One region of the Bradyrhizobium sp. ma5 genome, then DNA from elsewhere that is predicted to be linked to it. Evidence: predicted binding sites of a transcription regulator. Region 1 holds the regulator's gene; each other region holds the start of a gene.
The links. The regulator PhoB, encoded in region 1, activates phosphate uptake and scavenging genes when phosphate is short. The targets are predictions, from matches to a motif close to TGTCATNNANCTGTCAT.
Positions count from the first base shown of each region.

Region 2: ACE103_RS01000 (DUF2794 domain-containing protein) is a predicted target of PhoB. The motif match lies at 6,270-6,286, and genes of this name have one in related genera.
Region 3: phnC (phosphonate ABC transporter ATP-binding protein) is a predicted target of PhoB. The motif match lies at 7,266-7,282, and genes of this name have one in related genera.

Region 1 covers NZ_CP170156.1:785,008-795,126, forward strand. The annotation lists gene ACE103_RS03590 (ATP-binding protein) at 1-154, shown strand, start outside; gene pstS (phosphate ABC transporter substrate-binding protein PstS) at 290-1,300, shown strand; gene pstC (phosphate ABC transporter permease subunit PstC) at 1,530-2,519, shown strand; gene pstA (phosphate ABC transporter permease PstA) at 2,524-3,369, shown strand; gene pstB (phosphate ABC transporter ATP-binding protein PstB) at 3,366-4,184, shown strand; gene phoU (phosphate signaling complex protein PhoU) at 4,196-4,912, shown strand; gene phoB (phosphate regulon transcriptional regulator PhoB) at 5,043-5,753, shown strand; gene ACE103_RS03625 (GcrA family cell cycle regulator) at 5,989-6,501, opposite strand; gene ACE103_RS03630 (aspartate aminotransferase family protein) at 6,997-8,202, shown strand; gene argF (ornithine carbamoyltransferase) at 8,202-9,128, shown strand; gene ACE103_RS03640 (Hsp33 family molecular chaperone) at 9,324-10,119, shown strand, end outside.
Region 2 covers NZ_CP170156.1:199,636-209,754, reverse strand. The annotation lists gene ACE103_RS01025 (arylesterase) at 75-746, opposite strand; gene ACE103_RS01020 (ABC transporter ATP-binding protein) at 802-1,521, shown strand; gene ACE103_RS01015 (ABC transporter permease) at 1,535-4,105, shown strand; gene ACE103_RS01010 (Bax inhibitor-1/YccA family protein) at 4,340-5,131, shown strand; gene ACE103_RS01005 (GNAT family N-acetyltransferase) at 5,246-5,776, shown strand; gene ACE103_RS01000 (DUF2794 domain-containing protein) at 5,835-6,206, opposite strand; gene ACE103_RS00995 (thioredoxin family protein) at 6,753-7,514, opposite strand; gene acnA (aconitate hydratase AcnA) at 7,762-10,119, opposite strand, start outside.
Region 3 covers NZ_CP170156.1:2,525,489-2,535,607, reverse strand. The annotation lists gene ACE103_RS11725 (alpha-D-ribose 1-methylphosphonate 5-phosphate C-P-lyase PhnJ) at 1-418, opposite strand, end outside; gene ACE103_RS11720 (carbon-phosphorus lyase complex subunit PhnI) at 415-1,518, opposite strand; gene phnH (phosphonate C-P lyase system protein PhnH) at 1,522-2,130, opposite strand; gene phnG (phosphonate C-P lyase system protein PhnG) at 2,135-2,596, opposite strand; gene phnF (phosphonate metabolism transcriptional regulator PhnF) at 2,713-3,438, shown strand; gene phnE (phosphonate ABC transporter, permease protein PhnE) at 3,516-4,364, opposite strand; gene phnE (phosphonate ABC transporter, permease protein PhnE) at 4,361-5,245, opposite strand; gene phnD (phosphonate ABC transporter substrate-binding protein) at 5,324-6,259, opposite strand; gene phnC (phosphonate ABC transporter ATP-binding protein) at 6,336-7,151, opposite strand; gene ACE103_RS11680 (chloramphenicol acetyltransferase) at 7,362-8,027, shown strand; gene ACE103_RS11675 (alpha-D-ribose 1-methylphosphonate 5-triphosphate diphosphatase) at 8,024-9,196, shown strand; gene ACE103_RS11670 (DUF1045 domain-containing protein) at 9,217-9,915, shown strand; gene hemC (hydroxymethylbilane synthase) at 10,068-10,119, opposite strand, start outside.

The DNA.
Region 1 (10,119 bases):
TAACCAGGGTGGAACCGGCCTCGGATTATCGCTGGTGAAACATATTCTTAACCGTCATCGCGGGCGTCTCGTGATCGAGAGCGTGCCGAAGAATGGCGCGACTTTTACCGCCTGTTTTCCCCGGCCGAAGACCCCGTTACCGACCCAAAGCTAAGCGTTTTCAGCCGCTTGGCGCTGTCATCGAACTGTCATCCAACCTTCGTAAAAGCAGCACCGACCGCTCCTAGATGGACCGGCGTGAGCGCTATCGGGCGCATGCGGCGCTTCGCTCACAAATGGAGACGACCCCATGAATTTCATCAAAGCAATCGTCGCTGCCGGCATGATCGCCGCTTCGACGTCGGCCTTCGCTGCCGATATTACCGGCGCGGGCGCGACGTTTCCGTTCCCGATCTATTCGAAGTGGGCTGATGCCTACAAAAAGGACACCGGCAATGGCCTGAACTATCAGTCGATCGGTTCCGGCGCCGGCATCAAGCAGATCCAGGCCAAGACCGTGACCTTCGGCGCCACCGACGCGCCGCTCAAGGCCGAGCAGCTCGAGAAGGACGGCCTCGTCCAGTGGCCGATGGTGATGGGCGCGATCGTTCCGGTCGTGAACGTCGAAGGCATCAAGTCGGGCGATCTCGTGCTCTCCGGCGAAGTGCTCGGCGACATCTATCTCGGCAAGATCACCAAGTGGAATGACGCGGCGATCGCCAAGCTCAATCCGAAGCTGACCCTGCCGGCCGACGCGATCACCGTCGTGCGCCGTTCGGACGGTTCGGGCACCACCTTCAACTTCACCGACTACCTCTCCAAGTCGAACGCCGACTGGAAGTCCAAGGTCGGTTCCGGCACCGCGGTCGAGTGGCCGGTCGGCGTCGGCGCCAAGGGTAACGAAGGCGTTGCCGGCAACATCAGCCAGACCAAGAACGCGATCGGCTATGTCGAATACGCCTATGCCAAGCAGAACAAGCTGACCTACACCGCGCTGGTCAACAAGGCCGGCAAGACCGTGCAGCCGACCATCGCCGCCTTCCAGGCTGCTGCGTCGAATGCCGACTGGGCCAAGGCTCCCGGCTACTACGTGATCCTGACCGACCAGCCGGGCGAAGCCTCCTGGCCGATCACCGCGGCGACCTTCATCCTGATGCACAAGGACTCGACCGACAAGGCGGCCTCGCAGGAAGCGATCAAGTTCTTCAAGTACGCCTTCGAGAAGGGTGGCAAGGCGGCCGAAGAGCTCGACTACATCCCGATGCCGGAATCGGTCGTCAAGCTGATCGAGAAGACCTGGTCCTCGGACATCAAGAGCTAAGTCAGACGTTTCGAAAACGGCCTGTGCCGCCTCCCAAGGGCGGCACAGGTCGACCGATTGAGACCCGGGCTCCATCACCGCGGCAAGAAACGCGGGGTGGGGCCGGGGGTCGCGCCCCGGGTGGCGCAAGCCGGAACGACGCCCGGTCAAATGCGTCATTGAAGATCGCTTCGGGGCGTAGCGGTTTGCGTAGCTTTCACATAGTAATGAGGGGATTGGCGTGGCAGACATGGCTGTTCAGAGCGATGTGATGGAAGCCGCGGGACCTTACGATCGCGCCAAGGCCCTCAGCGCCTTCAAGCTCGGTGATCTCACGTTCTATTGGATCACCCGGATCTCGGCGATTTCGGTTCTGTTGATCCTCGGCGGCATCATCCTGTCGCTGATCGCCGGCGCCTGGCCGGCGATGAAGGAATACGGCTTCGCCTTCCTCTGGACGCAGCGCTGGGCGCCCTCGGCCGATCCGCCGGTGCTCGGCGCGCTCGGCCCGATCTACGGCACGCTGATCACGTCCGTCATCGCGATGATGATCGCCATTCCGGTCGGCATCGGCATCGCCGTGTTCCTCACCGAACTCTGCCCGCAAATACTGCGCCGTCCGATCGGCATCGCCATCGAGCTGCTCGCCGGCATCCCCTCGATCATCTACGGCATGTGGGGCTTCTTCGTGCTGGGCCCGTTCCTGGCCAACACGTTCCAGCCCTTCATGATCAGGATCTTCGAGGGCGTCCCGGTGCTGGGTGCGGTGTTCGCAGGGCCGCCGTCCTATCTCAGCCTGTTCAACGCCGCGCTGATCCTCGCGATCATGGTGCTGCCCTTCATCACCGCGATCTCGGTCGACGTGTTCAAGACCGTGCCGCCGGTCCTGAAGGAAGCCGCCTACGGCATGGGCTGCACCACCTGGGAAGTCGTCCGCAACGTCGTGATCCCGTACACCCGCGTCGGGGTGATCGGCGGCATCATGCTGGCGCTCGGCCGCGCACTCGGCGAGACCATGGCGGTGACCTTCATCATCGGCAACTCGTTCCGCATCTCGTCGTCGATCTTCGCGCCGGGCACCACGATCTCGGCGGCGATCGCCAGCGAATTCGCCGAGAGCGACGGCTTGCACCAGTCCGGCCTGATCCTGCTCGGCCTCCTGCTGTTCGTGCTGACCTTCTTCGTGCTCGCCGGCGCCCGGCTGATGCTGATGCGGCTTGAAAAGAAGGCGGGGAAATAGCGCCATGAACCCGATCTACAAATCCCGCCGTCGCAGCGACATCGTCATTCGCGCACTCTGTGTCGGTGCGGCGCTGTTCGGCGTCACCTGGCTGGCGCTGATCCTGTTCACGCTGCTCTATAACGGCCTTGCCGGCCTCAGCGTGCAGCTGTTCACCCAGAACACGCCGCCGCCCGGTTCGACCGACGGCGGCCTGCTCAACGCCATTGTCGGCTCGGTCATCATGACCGTGATCGGCGTTGGCATCGGCGCGCCGCTCGGCCTGTTCGCCGGCACCTACCTCGCCGAATACGGGAAGCACGACAAGCTCACCTCGGTGATCCGCTTCATCAACGACATCCTGCTCAGCGCGCCCTCGATCATCATCGGCTTGTTTATCTATGGTGCGGTGGTGGTGCCGATGCGCGGCTTCTCGGCGATTGCGGGTGCGCTCGCGCTCGCCGTGATCGTGATCCCGGTCGTGGTGCGCACCACCGAAGACATGCTGCTGCTGGTGCCCAATCCGCTGCGCGAGGCAGCCTCCGCGCTCGGCCTGCCGCGTTCGCTGGTGATCAAGCGGATCGCTTATCGTGCTGCGCGTAGCGGCTTGATCACCGGCGTGCTGCTGGCGACCGCCCGTGTCGCCGGTGAAACCGCGCCGCTGCTGTTCACCGCGCTGTCGAACCAGTTCTTCAGCTGGGATTTGACCAAGACGATGGCCAACCTGCCGGTGACCATCAACAACTTCGTGCAGAGCCCCTACGCCTACTGGAAAGAGCTGGCGTGGAGCGGTGCGCTGCTCATCACCTTCACTGTGCTCGCGCTGAATATCGGCGCGCGTATCCTTGGTGCCGAAAGGGCCACAAAATGACCGAGCTTTCCGTCTCCACGACCGTCGCGAGCCACGTTCCCCAGGTTCCGCTGCCGGAAGCGCCGCCGAAAGTCACGGTGCGCAACCTCAACTTCTATTACGGCGAGCACCACGCGCTGAAGAACATCAACCTGACGCTCGGCACCAACCGCGTCACGGCGTTCATCGGCCCGTCGGGCTGCGGCAAGTCGACCCTGCTGCGGATCTTCAACCGGATGTACGACCTTTATCCGGGCCAGCGCGCGGTCGGCCAGCTGATGCTGGACCAGACCAACATTCTCGATCCCAAGCTCGACCTCAATTTGCTGCGCGCGCGGGTCGGTATGGTGTTCCAGAAGCCGACGCCGTTCCCGATGACGATCTACGAGAACATCGCCTTCGGCATCCGCCTCTACGAGAAGATCTCGAAGTCCGAGATGGACGATCGGGTCGAGAAGGCGCTGCGCGGCGGCGCGCTGTGGAACGAGGTCAAGGACAAGCTGAACGCCTCCGGCCTGTCGCTCTCCGGCGGCCAGCAGCAGCGCCTGTGCATCGCGCGCACCGTGGCGGTGCGGCCCGAGGTGATCCTGTTCGACGAGCCGTGCTCGGCGCTCGATCCGATCTCGACCGCCAAGGTCGAGGAGCTGATCCAGGAACTCTCAGAGGACTACACGATCGCGATCGTTACCCACAACATGCAGCAGGCGGCGCGCGTCTCCGACAAGACCGCCTTCATGTATCTCGGCGAGCTGATCGAGTTCGACGACACCAACAAGATATTCACCTCGCCGAGCGATCGACGGACTCAGGATTACATCACCGGCCGGTTCGGCTGAGGAGATACAAGATGGCTTCTGAACATACCGCCAAGGCATTCGACAGCGACCTGCAGGAGTTGACTCGCCTGGTCGCCGAGATGGGCGGCCTCGTCGAGCGGATGATCACCGAGTCGGTCGACGCGCTGATCCGTCGCGACGTCGCGCTCGGCAAGCGCGTGGTCGCCGCCGACATCGAGATCGACAATCTGCAGCGCGTCATCGAAGAGCGCGCGGTGCTGACGATCGCCCGCCGCCAGCCGATGGCGATCGACCTGCGCGAAATCGTCAGCGCGATGCGCGTCGCCACCGACCTCGAGCGGATCGGCGACCTCGCCAAGAACATGGGCAAGCGCGTCGCGGCGCTGGAGAGCGATTTCCAGCCGCTGAAGCTGATCCGCGGCCTGGAGCACATGACCGACCTCGTGCTGTCGCAGGTCAAGTCGGTGCTCGACGCCTATGCCGCGCACGATCTGCCGGCGGCGATGAACGTCTGGAAGGGTGACGAGGAGGTCGATGCGATCTGCACCTCGCTGTTCCGCGAGCTCTTGACCTACATGATGGAGGATCCGCGCAACATCTCGTTCTGTATCCATCTGATGTTCTGCGCCAAGAACATCGAGCGGATCGGCGATCACGCCACCAACATCGCCGAGACGGTGTTCTACATGATCGAGGGCCAGCAGATCACCGACAAGCGCCCGAAGGGCGACATGACCAACTTTGCCACCACGGTGCCGGGTACCTAGGACATGATCCGCAGGCGCGGAGCCGGATTGTCTTCACGACAAGTCGTTTCCGCGGGGGTTGTGCTCAGGAAAGTAAGCGTTTCGGTTTGCGTCTGGGCAACGGATCATCACAGAGAGAGAACTTAAACCGATGAGCGCACGCATTCTGGTAGTCGAAGACGAGGAAGCGCTGACGACATTGTTGCGCTACAACCTCGATGCGGAAGGCTACGATGTCGAAACGGTGGGGCGCGGCGACGATGCCGATACCCGCCTGAAGGAGCGCGTTCCCGACCTCGTGGTGCTGGACTGGATGCTGCCGGGCCTGTCCGGCATCGAGCTGTGCCGCCGCCTGCGGGCGCGGCCCGAGACCAAGCAGCTTCCGATCATCATGCTGACCGCGCGCGGCGAGGAGAGCGAGCGCGTGCGCGGGCTTGCCACCGGCGCCGACGACTACATCGTCAAGCCGTTCTCGGTGCCGGAACTGCTGGCGCGGGTGAAGGGCCTGCTGCGTCGTGCGAGCCCGGAGCGGCTTGCGACCGTGCTGACCTATGGCGACATCGAGCTCGACCGCGAGAAGCGCCGCGTGGCGCGCTCGGGACGTCCGATCGATCTCGGTCCGACCGAGTATCGGCTGCTCGAATTCTTCCTCGAACATCCCGGCCGCGTGTTCAGCCGCGAGCAGCTGCTCGACAGCGTCTGGGGCCGCGACATCTATATCGATGAGCGTACCGTCGACGTGCATATCGGCCGCCTGCGCAAGCTGCTCAATCCGGGCCGCGAGCAGGATCCGATCCGCACCGTGCGCGGCGCCGGCTACGCGCTCGACGATCGCTTCGCGAAGGCCGAGCCGCAGCCGTAGGCTGGCAGGCGATCGCAAACCACAACACGGCGTCGTCCCGGCGAAAGCCGGGACCCATAACCACGATGGGTGTTGTTAGAAAGCCGTCTGGTCGCTTGCCGATTGCGTCGGCCGCGGCGTATGGGTCCCGGCTTTCGCCGGGACGACGCGGTGGATGTATCCGGGCTACGAGCCACAAAAAAATCCCCGCTTTCGCGGGGATTTGTTTTTGCAGTCCAGGCAGTTTCCCGAGTGCTTACTTGATCTGTGGCTTCGCCGACGGCCGGCGGCGATCGCCGGCCGGCTGATAGGCGACGCGCGAGTGGTGCGCGCAATAGGGCAGGCCGCCGAGCGCCTTGCCGCCGCAGAAGAAGAATTCCGGGCTCGAGGGATCGCCGACCGGCCAATGGCATGTGGCCTCGTTGAGCTCGAGCAGCGACAGCCGCTGGCTCATCGGCACCACGTTGTCGAAGGAGATCGGATCCGGCTCCATCTCGACCTCGAAGGCATGCGCAAGGGCGGTGTTGCCGCGCGAGACCGGGCGCGCCACCCGCATCATGTGCTGGGCGGGGCGGGCCTTGCGCTGCCGCGGCGCAGCCGTGGAGGGAGCCTTGGCGCGGCCGGAGAGTCCGAGCCGATGCACTTTGCCGATCACGGCGTTTCGCGTCACATTGCCAAGTTCCGCCGCGATCTGGCTGGCCGAGAGGCCGGATTCCCAGAGCTTCTTCAGCTGCTCGACGCGATCGTCGGACCATGTCAATACAGTCATCACATTCTTCCTTTCGCATGGCGCCGGCCACTCATCGGAGCGGCGCTGCGAGCCAATCTGGACAAATATCCCTGCGGCCAGAATCCCTTAGCCCTCGCCGGGCACGGTGTTGCGCCCGAACGTTTACGCGAGAACGAAGGCTACTTAGAGGGTCCAGTACTGCCGCACGAGATGTCGTACCCGACAGGCCAAACGCTACAATATGGCGTGACTCTGGCGCAAGAGTCCGCGGCCGTGCGTCCACATGTTCCCACAAAGTTAAGCATTGCTATGAGGCTTTTCCACCGCACCGGAATGCTCCGGATTGCGCTGGTTTCGCATTGCAGGAAGGCCGGCAAAGGCCGGCTCCTGGCGATTGACACTGACCGGCCGCCGCATAGAATGACCCACACGTGCCGCCCGCAAAGGCGGCCGTTTTGTTTTCCGAAGCTGGCGGTTGCTGCGTTGGCGTCAAGGCGCGCAGCAATTGACGGCTTTAAAACGGCAGTGAACGCCATGACCAACGCCTCGTCGCATCTGCTCCCCGTCTTCGCCCGGGTCGATCTCGGCTTCGAGCGCGGCGAGGGCGCCTGGCTGATCGCAACCAACGGCGACCGCTATCTCGATTTCACCTCGGGTGTCGCGGTGAACGCGCTCGGACATGCGCATCCGCATCTGGTCAAGGCGCTGCAGGAGCAGGCGACCAAGCTCTGGCACATGTCGAACCTGTTCAAGAGCCCGGACGGCGAGGTGCTGGCCGCGCGGCTGTGCGAGCAGAGCTTTGCCGACTTGGTGTTCTTCTGCAATTCCGGCGCGGAAGCGATGGAGGGCGTGATCAAGCTGGTCCGCCACTATCACTTCTCCAAGGGCCATCCCGAGCGCTACCGCATCATCACCTTCGAAGGCGCCTTCCACGGCCGCACGCTGGGCACGCTGGCTGCGACCGGCTCGGCGAAATATCTCGAAGGCTTCGGCCCGCCGATGGACGGCTTCGACCAGGTGCCGCACGGCGACATCGAGGCGGTGAAGAAGGCGATCGGTCCCCACACCGCCGGCATCCTGATCGAGCCGGTGCAGGGCGAGGGCGGCGTGCGCTCGGCGCCGCAGGCGTTCTTCAAGGCGCTGCGCGCGCTGTGCGACGAGCACGGCCTGCTGCTCGCCTTCGACGAGGTGCAGACCGGCATGGGCCGCACCGGCGAGCTGTTCGCCTACAAGCGCACCGGTGTCACGCCGGACGTGATGTCGCTGGCCAAGGCGCTCGGCGGCGGTTTCCCGATCGGCGCGGTGCTGGCGACCGCGCAGGCTGCGGCCGGCATGGCGCCGGGCTCGCACGGCTCGACCTTCGGCGGCAATCCGCTCGCGGTCGCCGCCGCCAATGCCGTGCTTGACGTCATGCTCAAGCCCGGCTTCTTCGAGCACGTGCAGAAGATGTCGCTGCTGCTCAAACAGAAGCTCGCGTCCGCGGTCGACCGCTATCCCGGCGTGCTGTCGGAGGTGCGCGGCGAGGGCCTGTTGATCGGCGTCAAGGCGGTGGTGCCGTCGGGCGATCTGATCGCCGCGCTGCGCAATGAGAAGCTGCTCACCGTCGGCGCCGGCGACAATGTCGTGCGCTTCCTCGCGCCCCTGATCGTCACCGAGGCCGAGATCGACCAGTCGATCGCCTCGCTCGAGCGCGCCTGCGCGACACTATCGGCAGCACAGCCGAAGAAGGCGGCCGGATAATGAGCAAGCCGGTCCGTCACTTCCTCGATATCAACGAGCTGCCGCTCGGCGAGCTGCGCAACATGCTCACTGCCGGAGCCGCCATGAAGGCGAAGCTGAAGGCGCATGAGAAGGGCAGGAAGCCGCTCGAAGGCAAGACGCTGGCGATGATCTTCGAGCGTCCGTCGACCCGCACAAGGGTGTCGTTCGACGTCGGCATGCGCCAGCTCGGCGGTGAATCCATCATGCTGACCGGCGCCGAGATGCAGCTCGGCCGCGGCGAGACCATCGCCGACACCGCGCGCGTGCTGTCGCGCTATGTCGATGCGATCATGATCCGTATCCTCAACCATGACGCGCTGCTCGAGCTCGCCGCTCACGCCACCGTGCCCGTCATCAACGGCCTGACCCGGCGTTCGCATCCCTGCCAGGTGATGGCCGACCTCATGACCTATGAGGAAAATCGCGGCTCGATCGAGGGCAAGACGGTGGCCTGGACCGGCGACGACAACAACGTGCTGGCCTCCTGGGTGCACGCCGCCGAGCGCTTCAAGTTCAACCTCAACATCGCGACGCCGCCCGAGCTTTCGCCGAAGAAGCCGATGCGGGACTGGATCAAGGCCACCGGCGCGCCGATCATGCTCGGCACCGATCCGGAAGCCGCCGTGCGCGGCGCCGACTGCGTCGTCACCGACACCTGGGTGTCGATGGGCGACAAGGAGGGCGAGCACCGCCACAACGTGCTGAAGCCCTATCAGGTCAATGCCAAGCTGATGTCGCTGGCCAAGCCGGACGCGTTGTTCATGCACTGCCTGCCCGCGCATCGCGGCGAGGAGGTCACCGACGAGGTGATCGACGGGCCGCAATCCGTGGTGTTCGACGAGGCGGAAAACCGCCTGCATGCGCAGAAGGGCATTCTGGCCTGGTGTTTTAACGAAGTCGCATAAGCGTAGGTCGCTAAGGCGTTGTCGTCCCGGCGAAGGCCGGGACCCAGACGCCGCGGCCCGTGAAAGAGGCACAAGGGGAGACGCCTTGTGTCGCGACAAAATCCGGTGGTTATGGGTCCCGGCCTTCGCCGGGACGACGATCTCTCGTTGAGTGAACCCCTTTATTTCATGGTCCGAGACCCCAGATAGAGCGCCATGGTTTCACAATCCCCTGACATCAAAATCGAGCCCGAGACGCCCATTCGCGCGCCCTCGGCGGTTCCTGTCGACGATGCCGTGCTGGCCTTCGAGGTCGGTGCGCTGGACCTGCGCGGCCGGCTAACCCGGCTCGGCCCCGCGCTCGACGAGATCCTGCACAAGCACGATTATCCGCCCGCGGTCGGCAAGCTGCTGGGTGAGGCCATCGTGCTGACCACGCTGCTCGGCTCGTCGGTCAAGTTCGAGGGCCGCTTCATTCTGCAGACCCGGACCGAGGGTCCGGTCTCGCTCCTGATCGTCGATTTCCAGGCGCCCGATCGGCTGCGTGCCTATGCGCGCTACGATGTGGCGCGCCTCAAGGACGGGCAGAGCTCGGGTGAGCTGCTCGGCAAGGGCCACCTTGCGATGACCATCGATCAGGGCTCGAACACCAGCCGCTACCAGGGACTGGTCGCGCTCGACGGTGGCGGCCTGGAAGAGGCGGCCCACGAATATTTCCTGCGCTCCGAGCAGATTCCGACGCGGGTGCGGCTCGCGGTCGGCGAGGAGATGCGCGGCGGCGAAGGCGGCAAGCTGCACTGGCGCGCCGGCGGCATCCTGCTGCAATTCCTGCCCAAGGCACCCGAACGCGCCAAGCAGGCCGATCTGCATCCCGGCGATGCGCCGGAGGGCACGGCCACGCACAGCGTGCCGGATGACGATGCGTGGGTCGAGGGACAGTCGTTGATCTCAACTGTCGAAGACGTCGAACTGATCGATCCCGATCTCTCCGGCGAGCGGCTGTTGTACCGCC
Region 2 (10,119 bases), 590 kb from region 1:
TATGTGACTCTGCGAAGCATGACCCGTTAACAGCTCGTAAACCTACGGGCACAACACGGCCCGCTGCCTGCGTTTCAACTGCGCTGCCCTGATATTGCGCCGAGAAATGCCTCCACCGTGGGCAGGATATTCTTCACGACGATGTCCACACCTTCCGCCGTCGGATGCATGCCGTCGGCCTGATTGAGCTTGGCATCGGCAGCCACGCCATCGAGGAAGAACGGATAGAGCGGCACGCCAAGCGATTTCGACAGATCCGGATAGATCGCGTTGAACTTCGCTGCATACTCGCTGCCATAGTTCGGCGGCGCGAGCATGCCGCACAAGAGCACGGCGATCTTGCGCGCCTGCAACTTTGTGATGATGTCGGTGAGCGCGGCACGCGTCACCGCGGGATCGATGCCGCGCAGCGCATCGTTGGCGCCGAGCTCGACGATCACGGCGGCAGTTCCATCGGCCACCGACCAGTCGAGCCGCTCGCGGCCCCCTGAGGCGGTGTCGCCGGACACCCCGGCATTGGTCATCTCGACCTTTATCCCCTTGGCTTCCAAGGCTTTTTGCAGCCGGACCGGAAATGCCGCCGCGGCCGGAAGGCCGTAACCGGCGCTCAGGGAATCGCCCAGAACCACCATTTTGATCGGTTTCGCCGAACCTTGCGCCGGGGCATTCTCCGGAGCTTTCTCCAGACTTGGCGTCTGCGCACTTGCCGCCGTCATCAAGCCCATAAGCAACACGAGTATGTGCACGAAGATTCTCAAACGGCCCTCGACCGCAGCAGCTGAAGTGCCATATGACCGAACCATGGACAGTCTCATCGAATCCTCTTCACTGACCGACGTCGAGCCGGACACCATTGCCGTCAGGAACGTCAATCTCTCGCTCGGCACCGGTGCGGCACGGGTCCATATCCTCAAAGATATCAGCCTTCGTGTGGCAGCGGGTGAGGCCATCGGCCTGATCGGCCCGTCGGGTTCGGGCAAGTCGACCTTGCTGATGGTGATGGCGGGGCTTGAACGTCCTGACAGCGGAGAAGTGGTCGTCGACGGCACGTCGTTCAATGCCCTCGACGAAGATGCGCTGGCGCGCTTCCGCGGCCGCCAGGTCGGCATCGTGTTCCAGTCGTTCCATCTGATCCCGACCATGACGGCACTGGAGAACGTCGCCGTGCCGCTCGAGCTCGCCGGCAATCCCGATGCCGCCGCGCGCGCCGCGCAGGAGCTGCAATCGGTCGGGCTCGGCGAACGGCTGCATCACTATCCGACGCAGCTTTCCGGCGGCGAGCAGCAGCGCGTCGCGATCGCGCGTGCGCTCGCACCCGATCCGACCATCCTGGTTGCCGACGAGCCGACCGGAAATCTCGACGAGACGACCGGAAAGCAGATCATCGATCTGCTCTTCACCAAGCACGCCGAGCGCGGCATGACGCTGGTGCTGGTGACGCACGACCTCTCGCTGGCGCAGCGCTGCGATCGTGTGGTGCGGCTGCGCTCCGGCCGCATCGACGGACAATCAACCACATGAGCTTTGCCACGACATGAGCATTGCGTCCGAAGTCGCGGTGCAAGGGCGCGCATCGTCGCTTGCCTTCCGTTACGCGCTGCGAGAACTGCGCGGCGGCCTGCGCGGGTTCTATGTGTTCATCGCCTGCATCGCGCTCGGCGTGATGGCGATTGCCGGCGTCGGCTCGGTCGCCGCGAGCCTCGGCGACGGCCTGTCGCGCGAGGGCCGCACGCTGCTCGGCGGCGACGTCGCATTCTCGCTGATCTCGCGCGAGGCCAAGCCCGAGGAGGTCGCGTATCTGCGCACCCGCGGCGAGGTTTCGGTGGCGGCCACGCTGCGCGCGATGGCCCGCAGCGGTGACGGCAAGCTGGCGCTGGTCGAGCTCAAGGCGGTCGACGGCAGATATCCGATGCTCGGCGAGCTGACGCTCGAGCCGAACATGCCGGTCGCCGATCTGCTGGCCGAACGCGACGGCGTCTATGGCGCGGCCGCCGATTCAACGCTGCTCGCGCGGCTCGACCTGAAGCTCGGCGACCGCGTCAGCATCGGCAGCGCGACCTACCAGATCCGCAGCGTGGTGGCGGCCGAGCCCGACAAGCTCGCCGGCGGCGTCGGCCTCGGCCCGCGCTTCCTGATCAGCGAAGCGAGCTTGCGCGCCACCGACCTGTTGCAGCCGGGCAGCCTGGTACGCTGGATCTACCGGGTGAAGCTGCCCGACGGCGCCAACGACGATCGCGCCACCACCGCGCTGATCGACGGCGCGCGGGCTGCCGCGCCGGAGGCCGGCTGGGAGGTCCGCAGCCGCAACAACGCCTCGCCGCAGCTTGAGCGCACCATCAACCGCTTCACCCAGTTCCTGACCCTGGTCGGCCTCGCCGCACTCTTGGTCGGCGGCGTCGGCGTCGCCAACGCGGTGAAGAGCCATATCGACCGGCGCCGCGACGTCATCGCCTCGTTCAAGGCACTCGGCGCCACCGGCCGCGACGTCTTCACGATCTACTGCACGCAGGTGGTGGTGCTGGCCGGGATCGGTTCGGTGATCGGGCTGGTGCTCGGCGCCGCGCTGCCTTTCGTCATCGTCGGCCTGTTCGGCAAGGTGCTGCCGCTGCCGGTGGTGCCGGCGCTGCATCCCGACGAGCTCGCGCTCTCCTTCCTCTACGGCCAGCTCACCGCGCTGGCGTTCGGGCTGTGGCCGCTCGGCCGGGTCCACGACGTGCCGGTCGCCGCGCTGTTCCGCGAGACCGTCGCCAGCGAGTGGCATCGCCCGCGCTGGAGCTATCTGGCGCTGATGGCCGTGGTGGTCGCGCTCCTGATCGGGGTTGCGATCGGGCTCGCCTATGACAAGCGGGTCGCCACCGTGTTCGTTGCCTCGTCGATCGCGGTGTTCCTGCTGCTGCGCGGAATCGCCGAAATCCTGATGGCGGTGGCGCGGCGGCTGCCCCGCAGCCGCATCACCATGCTGCGGCTCGCAATTGCCAACATCCACCGGCCGGGCGCGCTGACGCCGTCGGTGGTGCTGTCGCTGGGCCTCGGACTCGCGGTGCTCGTCACCATCACCCAGATCGACGGCAATCTGCGCCGGCAATTCCTGGCCGCATTGCCGGAACGGGCGCCGTCGTTCTTCTTCATCGACATCCCCTCCACCGAAGCCGACCGCTTTGGTGCTTTCCTCAAGCAGATCGCTCCGGACTCGACCATCGAGGACGTGGCGATGCTGCGCGGGCGCATCGTCGCGGCGCGCGGCGTCAAGGCCGACCAGCTCAAGCCGTCGGTCGATTCGGAATGGGTGCTGCAAAGCGACCGCGGCCTGACCTACACGGGCGAAGTTCCCAAGGGCTCGAAGATCGTCGAGGGCGAATGGTGGGGACCGGACTACAGCGGACCTCCGCTGGTCTCGATGGAGAAGAAGATCGCCGACGGCCTGTCCTTGAAGATCGGCGACGAGATCGTGGTCAATGTGCTCGGCCGCGATGTTCCGGCCAAGATCGCCAATCTGCGCAACATCGACTGGCAGGGCCTCGGCATCAACTTCGTGCTGGTGTTCTCGCCGAATGCCTTCAAGGGCGCCCCGCATAGCCACGTCGCGACCCTGACGGAACCCCATGCCGGCGCCACCGATGATGCGCGTATCATCAAGCAGGTCGCCGACGCGTTCCCGATGGTGACCAGCGTCCGGGTCCGCGAGGCGCTGGAAACGGTCGGCGCCGTGGTCAGCAATCTGGTGCTGGCGATCCGCGGCGCCAGCGCCGTGACGCTGATCTCGGCGATCCTGGTGCTGGGCGGCGCGCTCGCCGCCGGCCACCGCCACCGCGTCTATGACGCCGTGATCCTCAAGACGCTCGGCGCCACCCGGGTGCGATTGCTCGGCGCCTACGCGCTGGAGTATCTGATGATCGGCTTTGCAACCGCAATCTTCGGGGTGATCGCCGGTTCGGTCGCGGCCTGGCTGATCGTGACGCGGCTGATGACGCTGAGTTTCATCTGGCAGGCCGGCAGCGCAGCGCTGGTCGTGGTCGCCGCGCTGGTCGTCACCGTCGGATTGGGGCTGGCGGGAACGCTGCTCGCGCTGAACCAGAAGCCGGCCTCGGTGCTGCGGAATTTGTGACAATTTGTAGCGGCGGCAGCGCCGTTTTGCCTACAAATGCTAGGCTAGAGCGACATTCGGCCGCGCGTGGAAGCTTGCGTCGGATGTGTTAATTTCCCACATACCACTCGGGTCGGATAGTCGGTTTGAATGACACGCAATTAATGTTCCGCAAACCGAGCCATCTGAGATAGATTTAGAACCGGCGCCGCAAATCCCTTGCGCTCCACCGGGACCAACCACGGGAATTCGACCATGTCGGACCTAGACCGTAACTACGCTTCTCCTTTCGGCCGGGCCGCCGGGCGCATTGACGCTGCGGCCGTCGACGCCGGTCTGCGCGCCTACATGCTGCGCATCTACAACTACATGAGCATCGGCCTCGCCATCACCGGCTTGGCCGCGCTCGGTGTCTACATGGGTGCGGTGACCAGCGATCAGTCCGCCGCCGTCGCCAAGTTCGGCAACGCCTATCTGACGCAGTTCGGCTATGCGATGTTCGTGAGCCCGCTGAAGTGGCTGTTCATCCTCGCCCCTCTGGCGATGGTGTTCGTCATCTCGGCCGGCATCAACCGCCTGCAGCCTGCGACCGCCCAGCTGCTGTTCTGGGTGTTCTCGGCGCTGATGGGCCTGTCGCTGTCGTCGATCTTCCTGGTGTACACGCACACCTCGATCGTGCGCGTGTTCTTCATCACCGCGGCGACGTTCGGTGCGCTGAGCCTCTACGGCTACACCACCAAGCGTGACATGAGCGGCATGGGCTCGTTCCTGTTCATGGGTCTGATCGGCATCATCATCGCGAGCCTGGTCAACCTGTTCCTGGCGAGCTCGGCGCTGCAGTTCATCGTCTCGGTGGTCGGCGTGCTGGTGTTCGCGGGCCTCACCGCCTGGGACACCCAGCGGCTGAAGAACGACTACATCTACGGCTACGCCTCGCAGGGTGGCGTGGCGGCAGAGCGTGCGGCAATCACTGGTGCGCTGTCGCTCTACCTGAACTTCATCAACCTGTTCACGCTGCTGCTGCAGCTGCTCGGCCAGCGCGACTAAGCGCCTCGAGCGAACCGATCGATCCAAGCCTTGTAATTCAAGCCCCCGGCCGCAAGGCCGGGGCTTTTCTTTTGCGCAGGGCAAAAATACGCTTGCGGCATGTCCACACCAGCTCTGCCCGATCCGGAAATCAGGCCGACCGCCGAGGCGGACCTGCCCTCCATCACCGCGATCTATGAGCATGCGGTGCGCTTCGGCACCGCGACCTTCGAGCTGATCCCGCCCGACCTTGCCGAGATGACCCGCCGCTACCGGGTGCTGATCGATGGCGACTTCCCCTATTTCGTCGCCGTGCTCGACGGCCGCGTCGCCGGCTACGCCTATGCCGGCCCCTACCGGCCGCGGCCGGCCTATCGCTTCACGGTCGAGAACTCGGTCTATCTGGATCCCACGGTCCATCGCCGCGGCATCGGCCTCAGGCTGATGGAGCGTCTGATCGCCGAATGCGACGGACGCGGCTTCCGCCAGATGATCGCGGTGATCGGGGACCAGGCCAATGCCGGCTCAATCGGCCTGCACCGCCGCTGCGGCTTTCAGATGATCGGGACGCTCCCGAATGTCGGCCTGAAATTCGGCCGCTGGCTCGACACCGTGCTGATGCAGCGCGCGCTCGGCGAAGGCGCGGCGACGGTGCCGGCGGATTAGACGGGTTGGATATACCCCGATCTGTAGCCCGGATGAGCGAAGCGCCGAGTTGCCGCGCCTACACCAGCGACAGCTTGCGATCGATCACGAACAGCACCCGTTCGAGTTCGTGGCCGCGACGCAGGATCAGGCCGGTCGCCGAAATCACGCTGTACATGCCCTGCTTGCGCGCCAGCCGGGGATCCTTCTCGATCCGGTAGATCGGCACTTCGGATGCGCGCCGGAACACTGAGAACACGGCGCGGTCCTTGAGGAAGTCGATCGCATAATCGCGCCACTCGCCATCGGCAACCATGCGGCCGTAGAGATTGAGAATGCGGTTGAGCTCAAGTCGATTGAATGTCACGCGGTTGGGCTGAGGGGTCGCGGCGGCGGGACGCGCCGCGGCACGATTCCCACTCGGATCAGTGTCCTCCGAGTTCAGACTCATCGAGCGCCTCCTGTTATCCCGGTGACGATCGGGTTCCGAAGGCCGGTGCCCCCACTTCGGGATCGTCACGTGAGTGACATGATTGCGCTAAGCGCAGAACGCCGCAAGGGGCCATTCGCAACGCAACCAGCCCTTAACCACGGTCAGGCGTGACGGATTGTCCGGAAAACCGAAGAGTCACGGGAACGTTAGAGGAATCATATTGCTGCCCCACTTCCGCCCATCGCCCGCCCCGCTGCCCTGCGAAAAGAAAATCCTGCGTTGGCCCGGTCCTTTCGGTTCCGGATTCCTCAGCCCCCAGCCCCCCGGGGCCGTCGGGATCGGGCCTGTTCGCAGGGGAATCAAATCCCAACACTGGGCCAACGAAAGTTGGTCCTTTTTGTTTTTGGAGCCCTGCTCGATCACGCGCGATCGAGACGCGCGCGTGAAGCCTCGGCGCTTTGCTTTCAGCAAATCAGTGGATGCACGCTTGCCGACGCGCGGAGCTGCACGACTACATGCGTGCGGCCCAACGACGCGACTGACGCCCGCGCGCGCCGCGGAGTGCTAGTGAAGCGAGGTGAATGCGGCGCCCAGCATCGGGCCCGGCTTGTCGCGGTTGCCGTCCTGGACGTAGACGGCCGCGGCATCGACGCCATCGCGCGTGATGTTCTCCAGCGGCACGGTCCAGCTCCCGGACGAGCCGTTCCAGTCACCGACCTTCAGGAGATTGCGCACCACGTTGTGGTACGTGATCTCGTGGCCGCGATTCTCGCCGCGCGAGATCGAGATCGGCACCGACTTCGAGATCGAGCAGATCCAGACTTCACCGCGCGACACTGCGGGCGATTTCGACGCGGCGACCGACACGTTGATCTGCTTGCCGCTCAGCGTCATCGTCACCGGCACCGACATCACGTTGCCGCTCTTCTCGGTGTCCTTGATGGCGCTCTCGATGCTGGCACGGTCGCTGCCGATCACATGCATGGAGCCGTTGATCACGGCCTGCGGCGTGTAGACGTCGCGATCGCCGCGCATGTGCGAATAAGCCTTCTGGCGCGCGCTGAAACGGGAATCGGCCAGCGTGTCCTTCCAGCCGAGATAGTCCCAATAGTCGATCGGCATGCTTAGCGCGATGACGTTGGGGTCCTTCGCGAGCTCCCCGATGATCTTGTCCGCGGGCGGACAGGAGGAGCATCCCTGCGAGGTGAAGAGCTCGACGACAGCACGCGGGTCGGCGTGAGCGGGGCGGATGATAGCGACGATCGCGCAGAAACCGAGGGCGCTGGACCATCGCGAGATAGAATTATAGGCCATCATCGCTGTCATACTGCGAACCAGTCGTGATGATTTCTATCCGTAATTGTACGGAGCATGAAGTCTGTCCCTGAACTTGCGTGCCCCAAAACGCGAGAAAGCGGCCCTGTCATAGGCCGCCTTCTTTTTAGCCGCTACTCACTAAGCAGTGAGGCACCGATCACAAATCCGCGCAAGAGCATGGTCCGGAAAAGTGTGAAGCGGTTTTCCCCGCGACAAACGCAAGGCGTTTGCGCGGAGACCATGCTCAAACAAAGGCCTAGGCCGCGAGTTTGCGCAGCACGTAATGCAGGATGCCGCCGTTGCGATAGTAATCGAGCTCGTCCAGCGTATCGATGCGGCAGAGCAGCGGGACATCCCGCTTGCCGCCGTCGGCGGAGACGATCTCGGCCGTCAGCGTCTGCCGCGGCTTCAAATCGCCCTGCAGCCCGCGGATCGTGACCTTCTCGTCGCCCTTGAGGCCGAGCGAGGACCACGAGGTGCCGTCCTGGAAGGTGAGCGGAAGCACGCCCATGCCGACCAGGTTGGAGCGGTGGATGCGCTCGAAGCTCTGGCAGATCACCGCGCGCACGCCGAGCAGGCGAGTGCCCTTCGCAGCCCAGTCGCGCGACGAGCCGTTGCCGTATTCGGCACCGGCGAACACCACCAGCGGCACGTTCTCCTGCTGGTACTTCATCGCCGCGTCGTAGATCGACATCTGCGCGCCGTCGGGCCAGTGCTTGGTGAGACCGCCTTCCGGAATATTGCCGTCGGCGCCCTTCAGCATGAAGTTCTTGATGCGGATGTTGGCGAAGGTGCCGCGCATCATCACTTCATGGTTGCCGCGCCGCGTGCCGTACTGGTTGAAGTCGGCGGGGCGCACCTGGTGCTCGCTGAGGAACCTGCCGGCGGGCGAGGTCAGCTTGATCGAACCGGCCGGCGAGATGTGGTCGGTGGTGATCTTGTCGCCGAACATCGCGAGGATCCGCGCGTCGACCACGTCGACGACCGGGTCCGGCTGCTTCTTCATGCCTTCGAAGTAAGGCGGGTTCTGCACATAGGTCGAGCTCATGTTCCAGCGATAGGTCTCGCTTTCCGTGGTCTTGATCTTGCGCCAGTTGGTGTCGCCCTTGAACACGTCGGCATACTTCTTCTTGAAGATCGTCGCGGTGACGTACTTCTTCATGAAGGCGTTGATCTCCTTGGTGGTCGGCCAGATGTCCTTCAGGAACACCGGCTTGCCGTCCTTGCCGATGCCGATCGGCTCGACTGCGAGATCCTTGGTCACGGTGCCGGCAAGCGCATGCGCAACCACCAGCGGCGGCGAGGCGAGGTAGTTCGCCTGCACGTCCGGCGAGACGCGGCCTTCGAAGTTGCGGTTGCCCGACAGCACGGCGGCGGCGACGATGCCGTTGTCGTTGATCGACTTCGAGATGTCTTCCGGCAGCGGGCCGGAATTGCCGATGCAGGTGGTGCAGCCGAAGCCGACCAGGTTGAAGCCGACCTTGTCGAGATCGGCCTGCAGGCCGGAATTGGCGAGATATTCCGCCACCACTTGGCTGCCCGGCGCGAGCGAGGTCTTCACCCACGGCTTTGCCTTCAGACCCTTGGCGGCCGCCTTGCGCGCCAGCAGCCCGGCGCCGATCAGCACGCTCGGGTTCGAGGTGTTGGTGCAGGAGGTGATCGCGGCGATCACGACGTCGCCATGGCCGAGATCGAAATTGCGGCCCTCTACCGCGAAGCGCTTCGTCTCACCCTCGGGCTTCTTGTATTCGCCGACCAGCGCGGTCGCGAAACCGGTCGACACGGCCGGCAGCGCGATGCGGCCCTCGGGGCGCTTCGGTCCGGCCATCGACGGCACGACGTCGGCGAGATCGAGCGTCAGCGTGGTGGTGAACACCGGATCGGCCGACTTGGCGGTACGGAACAGGCCCTGCGCCTTGGCATAGGCCTGCACCAGCTTGACGCGATCGGCCTTGCGGCCCGAGGTCTTCAGGTAATCGATGGTCGCGGCATCGACCGGGAAGAAGCCGCAGGTCGCGCCGTATTCGGGCGCCATGTTGCCGATCGTCGCCTTGTCCGCGACCGACAGGAAATCGAGGCCCGGGCCGAAGAACTCGACGAACTTGCCGACCACGCCGAGCTTGCGCAGCATCTGGGTGACTGTCAGCACGAGGTCGGTCGCGGTGACGCCTTCCTTGAGCTGGCCCTTGAGCTTGAAGCCGACCACTTCCGGCAGCAGCATCGACAGCGGCTGGCCGAGCATGCAGGCTTCCGCCTCGATGCCGCCGACGCCCCAGCCGAGCACGGCGAGGCCGTTGACCATCGTGGTGTGCGAGTCGGTGCCGACCAGCGAGTCCGGATAAGCGACCTCGAAGGTGCCGGTCTTCTTGCCGACCGTCATCTTCTCCTTCTTGGTCCACACCGTCTGGGCGAGATATTCGAGATTGACCTGGTGGCAGATGCCGGTGCCGGGCGGCACCACCGAGAAGTTCGAGAACGCCTTCTGGCCCCACTTCAGGAACTCGTAGCGCTCCTGGTTCTGCTTGTATTCCTCGGTGACGTTCTTCGCGAACGCCTTGTTGTCACCGAAGAAGTTGACGATCACCGAATGGTCGATGACGAGATCGACCGGCAC
Region 3 (10,119 bases), 1.7 Mb from region 1:
TCTCGGTCTCGCGCGGCTCGAGGAAGCGGAGCGGCTCGGGGATCGGCACCTGATAGACCAGCACCTGGCCGGCGTGCAGCGACGCCTCGGGAATGCGGTGCCGGGTCTGGATCACGGTCGCGTCCGTCGTCGAGGTCGTGGTCGCGACGCCGGCGGTCTTGCCGAAGAATTTGCGGATCGAGATCGCGTTGGTGGTGTCGTCCGAGCCCTGGTCGATCACCTTCAGCACGTCGTCGGGACCGAGGATCGCCGCCGTCACCTGCACGCCGCCGGTGCCCCAGCCATAGGGCATGGGCATCTCGCGGCTCGCGAACGGCACCTGATAGCCGGGGATTGCAATCGCCTTCAGGATCGCGCGGCGGATCATCCGCTTGGTCTGCTCGTCGAGATAGGCGAAATTGTATGTCGGCGCGTTCATTCCGCGGCCTCCTGCATTTCCACGGCCTCGTTGGCTTCCGCGAACTCCTGCCGCAGCTTACGGAGCAGACCGAGCTCGGACTGGAAGTCGACGTAATGCGGCAGCTTGAGATGCTCGACGAAGCCGGTCGACTGGACATTGTCGGAGTGCGACATCACGAACTCCTCGTCCTGCGCCGGCGCCGCCGCCTCCTCGCCGAGCTCGCGTGCGCGCAGCGCGCGGTCGACCAGCGCCATCGACATGGTCTTGCGCTCGCTCTGGCCGAAGGCGAGGCCATAGCCGCGGGTGAAGCACGGCGCCTCGGTGGTCGAGCCCTTGAACTGGTTGACCATCTGGCACTCGGTCAGCTCGATTGAGCCGAGCGGCACTGCGAAGCCGACATCCTCGGCTGCGAATTCGACCTCGACCTCGCCAAAGCGGATCTCGCCGGCGAAGGGATGGTTGCGGCCGTAGCCGCGCTGCGTGGAGTAGCCGAGCGCCAGCAGGAAACCCTCGTCGCCGCGCGCCAGATTCTGCAGCCGCAGATCGCGATCGGCCGGGAAGTTCAGCGGCTCGCGCGTGAGGTCGCCGACCGGTGCATCGCTATCTGCTTGCGGCGACGATTCGATCAAGCCGTCGCGACCGAGGATGTCGGTGACCCGCGGCGTCGCCGCCTGCGAGGCTTCGGCGGTCGCCGGCTGCTCCGGCACAAAACCTTCCGCGAGCTGCGGATCGAGCAGGCGATGGGTGTAGTCGAAGGTCGGCCCCAGGATCTGGCCGCCCGGAACGTCCTTGAAGGTCGAGGAGATGCGCCGCCGCACCTGCATCTCGCCGGTGTTGACCGGTTCGGTGGCTCCGAAACGCGGCAGCGTGGCACGGAAGGCGCGAACCAAGAAGATCGCCTCGATCATGTCGCCGCGTGCCTGCTTGATCGCGAGCGCCGCAAGTTCGCGATCGTAGAGCGAGCCTTCGGTCATCACGCGGTCGACGCCGAGCGCGAGCTGCTCGGAGATCTGCGCCAGCGTCACCTCGGGCACATCGCGATCGCCGCGCCGCTCATGTGCCAGCAGCCGATGAGCGTTCTCGATGGCGCGCTCGCCTCCCTTGACGGCTACATACATCGCTCACACTCCGCTTGCGATCAGCCGCGTGGTGCGCGGGATCGCGACAATATTGTCGTCGTGGACCAGCACGACGTCGATGCCGCGCGGGAACAGCGCTTCATTGATCGACAGCCGCTGGAACAGGTCGCGCGGCTTGATCATCGCCTGTAACAGCGCGCTGCCGTCGATGCCGGGCCCCTTCAGCTCGAAGGCCGGGCCCTGGGTCAGGCTGTCGACCTGCAGGATCAGCGTGGTCGAGCGGTCAGGATATTCGTTGCTGCCGAACGCGAAATGCTCGAGCGCCGGCAGGTTCGCGGCGTCGCCGATCAGCGCAAAGCTTGCGATCGCGGAATCCACGACCACCGGCGCGCTGGCGTGAAACTTCAGCCAGCGCGCGACATCCGGCGTTGCCGACATCGCGGCATCGAGCCAGATCGGCGTGTCGTGATCGAACAGCGTCAGCGCGATCGCAGCCGAGCCGCGCATCATGCCGGCGGGCGTTCCGACATCAGCGGCGACGCGCTGCACGCTGCCCGGGCGCGCCATCGCATCCATCACGGAGCGAAACGTGGATTGTGCCGACAGCACCTTGTCGGCGAAGCCTGCGGGCATTTCGGCAATCGTCGTCATTGCATCACCCCTCACCGCGCACCATCGTATAGAAATCAACCCGCGTCGCCGCGGTCTCGGCGGCCTTGCGGGTGCGTTCGGCATTCATGGCGACACGCAGCGGCGCGATCACCTTCGCTTCGACCTCGGCGGACAGCTCCGCGGATTGCACCATGGCGTCGCACAGTGCGATCATTTGCGCCTTGTGCGCGTCGCGGCCGAGCGTGTAGCCGAAGCCGACCTCACCGGTCACAAGCCGCACCGCCGCGCGCGACACCGTCGCCTCGCCGAGATTGAATGGCGCACCGTCACCGCCGATCCGCCCGCGCATCATCACGAGGCCGTTCTCCGGCTCGCGCAGGTTCTCATGGCTGGGCACCGCGATCGCCGCCAGCCTGCCTGCGATGTCGGCCGCAGCGGAGTGCGCCAGCACCGTCATCGCGGCCTTGCGCTGGGCCTGTTTGCTGTCTGGTCCGGTCGAACTCATGGTCGGATTCATGGGCAACCTTGCTTGCATCAAGTTGTCTATGATAATAGACAACTTGATAGCCGAGCGCCATGACTGTTTCGTGACAAACCGAAGATTTCTGGTATCACCGCGCCATGAGCATGCAGGAAAGTTCTGGCGTCGCCTTGTGGCGGCAAGTCGCTGACGGCATCGAGCGCGGCATCGCCGACGGCCGCTTTGCTGCGGGCGAAAAGCTGCCCGGCGAGATGGAGATCGCCGAGACTTACCGGGTCAACCGCCACACGGTGCGGCGGGCGCTCGCCGCATTGGCGGAGCGCGGCCTGGTGCGCGCCGAGCGCGGCAGCGGCACCTATGTCGAAGCTCAGCGCCTTGCCTATCCGCTACGCTCACGCACGCGATTCTCCGAGATCGTCGGCGCCGGCGGCCACGAGCCGCGCGGCCAACTGATCGATGCAGGCAGCGACGTCGCCAATCGCGAGATCGCGCGCGAGCTCGGCCTGAAGATCGGTGCGCCGCTGATCCGGATCGAGGCGGTGCGGCTCGCCGACCGGACGCCGATCTGTGTTTCGACTACCTGGCTGTCGGCCGAGCGGTTTCCCGATGCCGGCAGCGTATTCGCCGATGTTCGCTCGATGACCAAGCTGCTCGGGCATTACGGCGTGAGGGACTACCGCCGCGCCTCGACCCGAATTACCGCGGCGATTGCCGATGCGACCGACGCTGCACGGCTCGATCTGCCGCTGGGGCGGCCGGTGCTGGTGGTCGACGCCACCGACGTCGACATGCTGGACCGCCCACTGGTGACCAAGCGCTCGCGCTTTGCCGCCGAGCGCGTCGAGTTTCTCGTCGAGAATAGCTGAGCGTGCCGCCACACTGACGGTGCACCGCTTTCGCACCAACTTCTCCCACAAGGGGAGAAGGATTAGCGTTCGGCAAGCTACACCACCGCCCGTTGCCCGATGATGGCAAAGCGCAGCTTGCTCGAGATGAAGTCGATCGCGGCGACCGCGATCAGGATCATCAGGATCAGGAACGACACCTTTTGCCATTCCAGCACGCGGATCTGCTCGGCGAGCTGTAGCCCGATGCCGCCGGCGCCGACGATGCCGATGATGGTGGCCGAACGGGTGTTCGACTCGATGAAGTAGAGCAGCTGGCCGGCGATCACCGGCAGCACCTGCGGCAGCAGGCCGAAGCGGATTTCATGCAGCGCGTTGCCGCCGGAGGCGCGGATGCCCTCGACCTGCTTGCGATCCGCCGCCTCGATCGCCTCCGAGAACAGCTTTCCGAACGCGCCGAAGTCGGAGACCATGATCGCCAGCACGCCGGCGAACGGGCCGAGGCCGACGACGTTGATCCAGACCAGCGCCCAGATCAGCGTATCGACGCCACGGATCGAATCCAAGAAGCGGCGCACCGGAAAGCGGATCAGGTTCGAGGGAATGACGTTGCGCGCCGCCAGCAGGCTGACCGGCAGCGCAAAGAGCGCCGCGAGCGTGGTGCCGAGCAGCGCGATCGACAGCGTCTCGCCGAGCGCCTGCATGTAGAGCGGGAAGGATGCGCCGGGATTCGGCGGGACCATCATCATGGTGATCCAGCCGAGTTGGCTCATCCCCGTGATCAGCCTCGTCGGCGAAAAATCGAGATCGACCACGCCGTAGACGAAGATCCCGACCGCCACAGCGATCATCGCCGGCAGCGCCAGCCGCGCCGACGCCGGGCGCTCGAATACGCCGGGATATTTCGCACGCAAGTCCGCGGTGTCCGGCTTCGGCAGCTGGCTCATCGCCGGGTCTCCTTGCCGAACAGCCGGCCACGCAACCAGCCGGTCGAGATGTCGATGATGAAGACGGTGACGATGACGGTGACGAGAATGGCGCTGACGTCGGAATAGTAGAACTTGCGGATCGCGACCACGAGCTCCTGCCCGATGCCGCCGGCGCCGACGAAGCCCATCACCGACGCCTCGCGGACGTTGATCTCGAAGCGCAGCAGCGCATAGCTGGCGTAGCCCGCCGAGACCTGCGGCAACACGGCAAAGCGCATGCAGGACAGCCAGCTCGCGCCGGTGGAACGGATGCCCTCGACCGGCTTCATGTCGGCATTCTCGACGATCTCGGCGAACAGCTTGCCTAGCGCCCCGGTGGTGTGGATCGCGATCGCCAGCACGCCGGCCATCGGCCCGAGGCCGAATGCGATCACGAAGATCAGCGCGAACACGATGCCCGGCACGGTGCGGGCGAATTCGAGCAGGCGACGGATGACAAAGCGCACCCACGGCCCCGGCGAGGTGTTCTGGGCGGCGAAGAAATTCAGCGCAAACGCAAACACAGCACCAGTCAGCGTGCCGACATAGCTGATCAGGATCGTCTCGCCGAGCATCTTCAGCCATTTCTGCCAGCCCCAGAACCATTCGGGAAAATCGGTCCAGACCCGGGCGCCCGATTCGAGCGTCAGGATGCGGTCGAAATAGCTGACGAAGTTGCCGAAATAGGTGAACAGCGTGCGCAGGTTCACCTCCGCGCCGAACGCCGCGATCAGCAGCGCCGCGCAGAATATCGCCGTCGCCAGCGCGGCTTTCAGCCGTTTGCGCGCCACGGACCTGCGGTAGGCGTCTTCCAGCGTGGCCAGTTGCTGCGCCGGAAGAATGGATACGGCGGTCGCCATCGGCGCGTGCCAGTCCGGTTCGGAGTTGAGAGGAGAGAAGGCCGGGCGATCGAGCCCGGCCTTCGTGACGTCAGGCGATCAGCTCGCCTTCTTCTTGCGCAGATTGTCGACGAACTTGATCAGCTCGACGGTGCCATCCCAGTCCTTGGTGGTGGCGGGATGGAAGCCCTTCTTCTGGCCGTCGGAGAGACGCTCGAAAGCCGCCTTGTCCTTGGTCGGAGCGTCGAAGAAGGCCTTTGCGATCGCAGCCTTCAGGTCTTCCGGAAGATCGGCGTTGTAGGCGTACGGCCCGTTGATGATCGGCGCCGACTTGTGGATGATGCGGAAGTCGTCCTTCTTCATCGCCGAACCGTCGGCGTTCTTCAGCATGCCCTTGGTCAGCATTTGAGCGAGCGTAGAATCATCGTCGCTGGTCCACTGGTTGGCGGCCATGTCGACGGTGCCCTGCGCCAGCGCGAGGACCGCATTCTCGTGGCTGCCGGTGAACACGACCTTGCCGAAATAGGTGTCGGCGTCGGCGATGCCCATCTTGTCGAGCTCGAAGCGCGGCACGTTGTTGCCGGAGGTCGAGTTCGGATCGACCAGGCCGAGGTTCTTGCCCTTCAGATCGTCGACGCTCTTGTACGGGCTCGACGCCTTGACGAAGAATACAGAGTAATAGCCGGTCGAACCGTCAGCGTTGATGTCGTTGGCGAAGGCATCGGTCTTGACGCCGGTCAAGCGGGCCCGCGCGAACGAAGCCGAGCCGTAGCTGGCGATCTGGATGTTGCCGGCGCGCTGACCCTCGATAACGGCCGCGTAGTCGTTGGCAATGCGAAGCGTGACCTTCACGCCGAGTTCCTTCGACAGATAGGCCACGAACGGCGTCCAGCGCTCGGTCACGCCGGAGGCGTTCTCGGCCGGCACCACCGCGAAGGTGAGCTCGGGATATTTTGCTTTCCAGTCCTGCGCGAATGCCGAGCCCGTGAACGCCAGTGCGGCGGCGCCGGCCAGAATGATGCGACGAGTGAACATGACTACCCCTCTTTTGCAGTTATACCTGTTGGCCGGGCAAGACGCCCGGCCTCGCAGATTGGAAGATGCGCGCCGCTCAGGCTGCGGCAGCGGTGCCGAGCGCCGGAACGGTCGCGCCGTCCGGCGCGGGCATTGGCGCGCCGCCCATGACATCATTGGCCTCGAGGTCGTAGAGTTCGCGGGCGATATGGTCGGTCAGCGCTACGGGGGCGCCGTCGAACACCACGCGTCCTGCCGCCATGCCGATCAGGCGGTCGCAATAGGTCCGCGCCAGATCGAGCGAGTGCAGGTTGCAGAGCACCGTGATGCCGAAATGCTTGTTGATGCGCAGCAGCGCGTCCATCACGATCTTGGTGTTGCGCGGATCGAGCGAGGCGATCGGCTCGTCCGCAAGAATGATGTCGGGCTCCTGCACCAGCGCGCGAGCAATCGCGACTCGCTGCTGCTGGCCGCCGGACAGCTGGTCGGCGCGCTGCGCCGCGAGCTGGGCGATGTCGAACTGATCGAGCGCGGACAGCGCGAGCGCCCTGTCCTGCTCCGGCCAGACTTGCGCCAGCGAACGCCATGACGGGATCTGGGCAAGCCGGCCCATCAGCACATTGGTCAGCACGTCGAGACGGCCGACGAGATTGAACTGCTGGAAGATCATCGCCGAGCGCGCCCGCCACTGCCGCAGCGCCTTGCCGCGCAGCGCGGTGACATCGGTGCCTTCGAACAGGATACGGCCGGAGGTCGGATCGGCGAGACGGTTGATCATCCGCAGCAACGTCGACTTGCCGGCACCGGAGCGGCCGATCACGCCGACAAAGCTGCCCGGCGCGATCGAAAAGGATGCGTTATCGACTGCGGCTTTTGTGCCGAACCGGCACGTCAGACCTTCCACCACCAGCATGCAATGCTCCAACCGCGTCGTGTTGGGCCATCGCTATCCCCGGTGCTTGACAGTTATGTGACGTGGCGTTGCAGTGCGGCGATCGTCCACACCCCTCCCTTGTCGTCCGTTTGACGTCATCGCAGCGTCATGATGTTGTCATCAAGCATCCCGATGACGAGCGCGCATCTCCCCGGAAGCCAAAGATTTACAAGATTTGCGGAGGCCCCGATGGCCGGAAAAACACTCTCGGTTGTGCCGACGATGGACCCGACTGCGTCGGTGCGCGAGAGCAAGCTCGGCAAATATACCGAGGTCGGCGCACGCACGATCCTGCTTGAAGTCAGCATGGATGACTATTCCTACGTCGTGAACGACAGCCAGATCACCTACACCTCGATCGGCAAGTTCTGCTCGATCGCGGCAATGACCCGCATCAATCCCGGCAACCACCCGATGCATCGCGCGACGCAGGCACATTTCACCTACCGCGCCAGCGCCTATTTTCCCGACGAGAGCGACGACACCGATTTCTTCAACTGGCGACGTGCGCATCACGTGCATATCGGCCATGACGTCTGGATCGGTCATGGCGCGATCCTGCTGCCGGGCCGCAACGTCGGAACCGGCGCCGTGGTTGCCGCCGGCGCGATCGTGACCAAGGATGTGCCCGCCTACACCATCGTTGCCGGTAATCCGGCGCGTCCGGTCAAGCGGCGCTTCTCCGAGACAACAGCGGATCGCCTCACAGCGCTTGCGTGGTGGGATTGGGATCACGAAACACTTCGTCGTGTCCTGCCCGACTTCCGCAAGCTCGCGGTCGAGGAATTCCTCGACAAGTATGAGGCCGAGGCCGTATCCCAATCACAGAACAAGCAACGGAGCGCCGTAAGGTGACGGACATTTTCATTGAAGGCGGACGCACGCTGGTTGATCGTGCCTTGATCGAGACCTCGCTGCGGACCGCAGGCCGCGACATCGGCGCGCTCGACGCTGAACAAGGCCGCGCCGCGCTCCACATCAATGCCGGCGGCCTCTTGGTGCTGCCCGGCATCATCGATCTGCACGGCGACGCGTTCGAGCGGCAGATGATGCCGCGCCCCAGCGTCGATTTCCCGACCGACGTCGCGCTAATCGACAGCGACCGGCAGGCGATCGCCAACGGCATCACCACCGTGTTCCATGGTACGACCTGGTCGTGGGAGCCCGGTCTACGCAGCGCGGAGAATGCACGCAAGCTGCTCGATGCGATCGAGGCGCTGCGGCCGCAGCTCGCCGCCGATACCCGCTTCCATCTGCGCCACGAAACCCACAATCTCGAGGCCGAGGCCGAGATCATTCAATGGCTCAGCGAAGGCCGCATCGACCTGTTCGCCTTCAATGACCACAGCAACGTCAAGCCGAAGAAGCGCAACCAGCTCGCCGAACGCACCGGGCTCTCCATCGAAGCCGTCAACGACATGCTCGATCGGATCGTGGCGCGCCGTCCCGAGGTGCCGGCCTCGATCGCGCGGCTGTCTGCGGCTTCACGCGCGGCCAACATTCGCATGCTCTCGCATGACGACAACAGCCCGGCGATGCGCCAGGAGTTTCGCGCGCTCGGCGCCACGATCGCTGAATTCCCGGTCAACGAGGAGACCGCGCGCGATGCCGCCGCCGCCGGCGACTTCATCATATTCGGCGCGCCCAATGTGGTGCGCGGCGGCAGCCACACCGGCTGGACCAAGGCATCCGACATGATCGCACAGGGCCTCTGCTCGGTGCTGGCGTCGGACTACTATTATCCGGCACAACTGCTCGCCGCGTTCCGCCTCGCCGCCGATGGCATCCTGCCGCTCTCCAAAGCCTGGGACCTGATCTCGTCGGCGCCGGCACGCGCGGCAGGGCTTGCCGATCGCGGGGTGCTCGCTGCGGGCCGCCGCGCCGACATCATCGTCGTCGACGACAAGGTGCCGCTGCGGCCGCGCATCGTCGCCGTGATCGCAGCCGGACGGCTGGTGCATCTGGCGGATGCGAGCTGCCTCGTTCATTCGCTCGCACCGCGCAAGACGGTTGCGGCAGCATAGTCAGGACCTATTCTGCCGCCATGGCCAACACTCCGCGCTACGCGATCTATTTTGCGCCGTCACCCGACAGCGTCCTGCACCGCTTCGGTTCGACACTGCTCGGCTACGATGCCGTGTCAGGCGACGATTTGCGGTTTCCCGATGGCGTTGCGCCCGACTGGCGCGAGGTGACCGAGGACCCGCGCAAATACGGTTTTCATGCCACGCTGAAGGCGCCGACCGCGCTCGCCGATGGCAGGAGCGAGGCCGAGCTGCTTGACGCCTGCGCCGCGTTCGCCGGCCGCGCGCGGCGCATTCCGGTGATCGAACCTGTTGTCGATGCCATCAGCGGCTTCATCGCCGTGATTCCGGCGCGCCGCTCGGATAAGCTGCAACAGCTCGCCACCGATTGCGTCACCGAATTCGACGCGTTCCGTGCGCCGCTGATGCCGCAAGATCGCGCGCGGCGCAAGCCCGAACGGCTCACGGAGCGGCAGCGCGACTATCTCGACCGCTGGGGCTATCCTTACGTCATGGAGGAATTCCGCTTCCACATGACCCTGACCGGACGGCTGAGCGACGAGCGGCGCGGCCCGATCGTGGCGCGGCTGCGCGAGCGGTTCGCGGCGATCGGCCTCACAACACTCGCGATCGACCGCATCGCGCTGTTCAGGCAAGCCGACCCGGCATCGCGCTTCCGCATCATCGGCAGCTGGCCGTTGCAGGCTGATCGGGATTAGGCCCCCCACACCGGTGTCGTCCCGGCGAAAGCCGGGACCCATAACCACCGTCAGTAGTTGTTCAAGCGAGCTGCGGTCCCAGCATCGTGCCACAACCAACATTCGTGGTTATGGGTCCCGGCTTTCGCCGGGACGACGTGGGATAGATATCGCTATTCGTCCACCCGGGTTCGGGCGATGATCTCGGCGGCGCCCTTCGCGAGC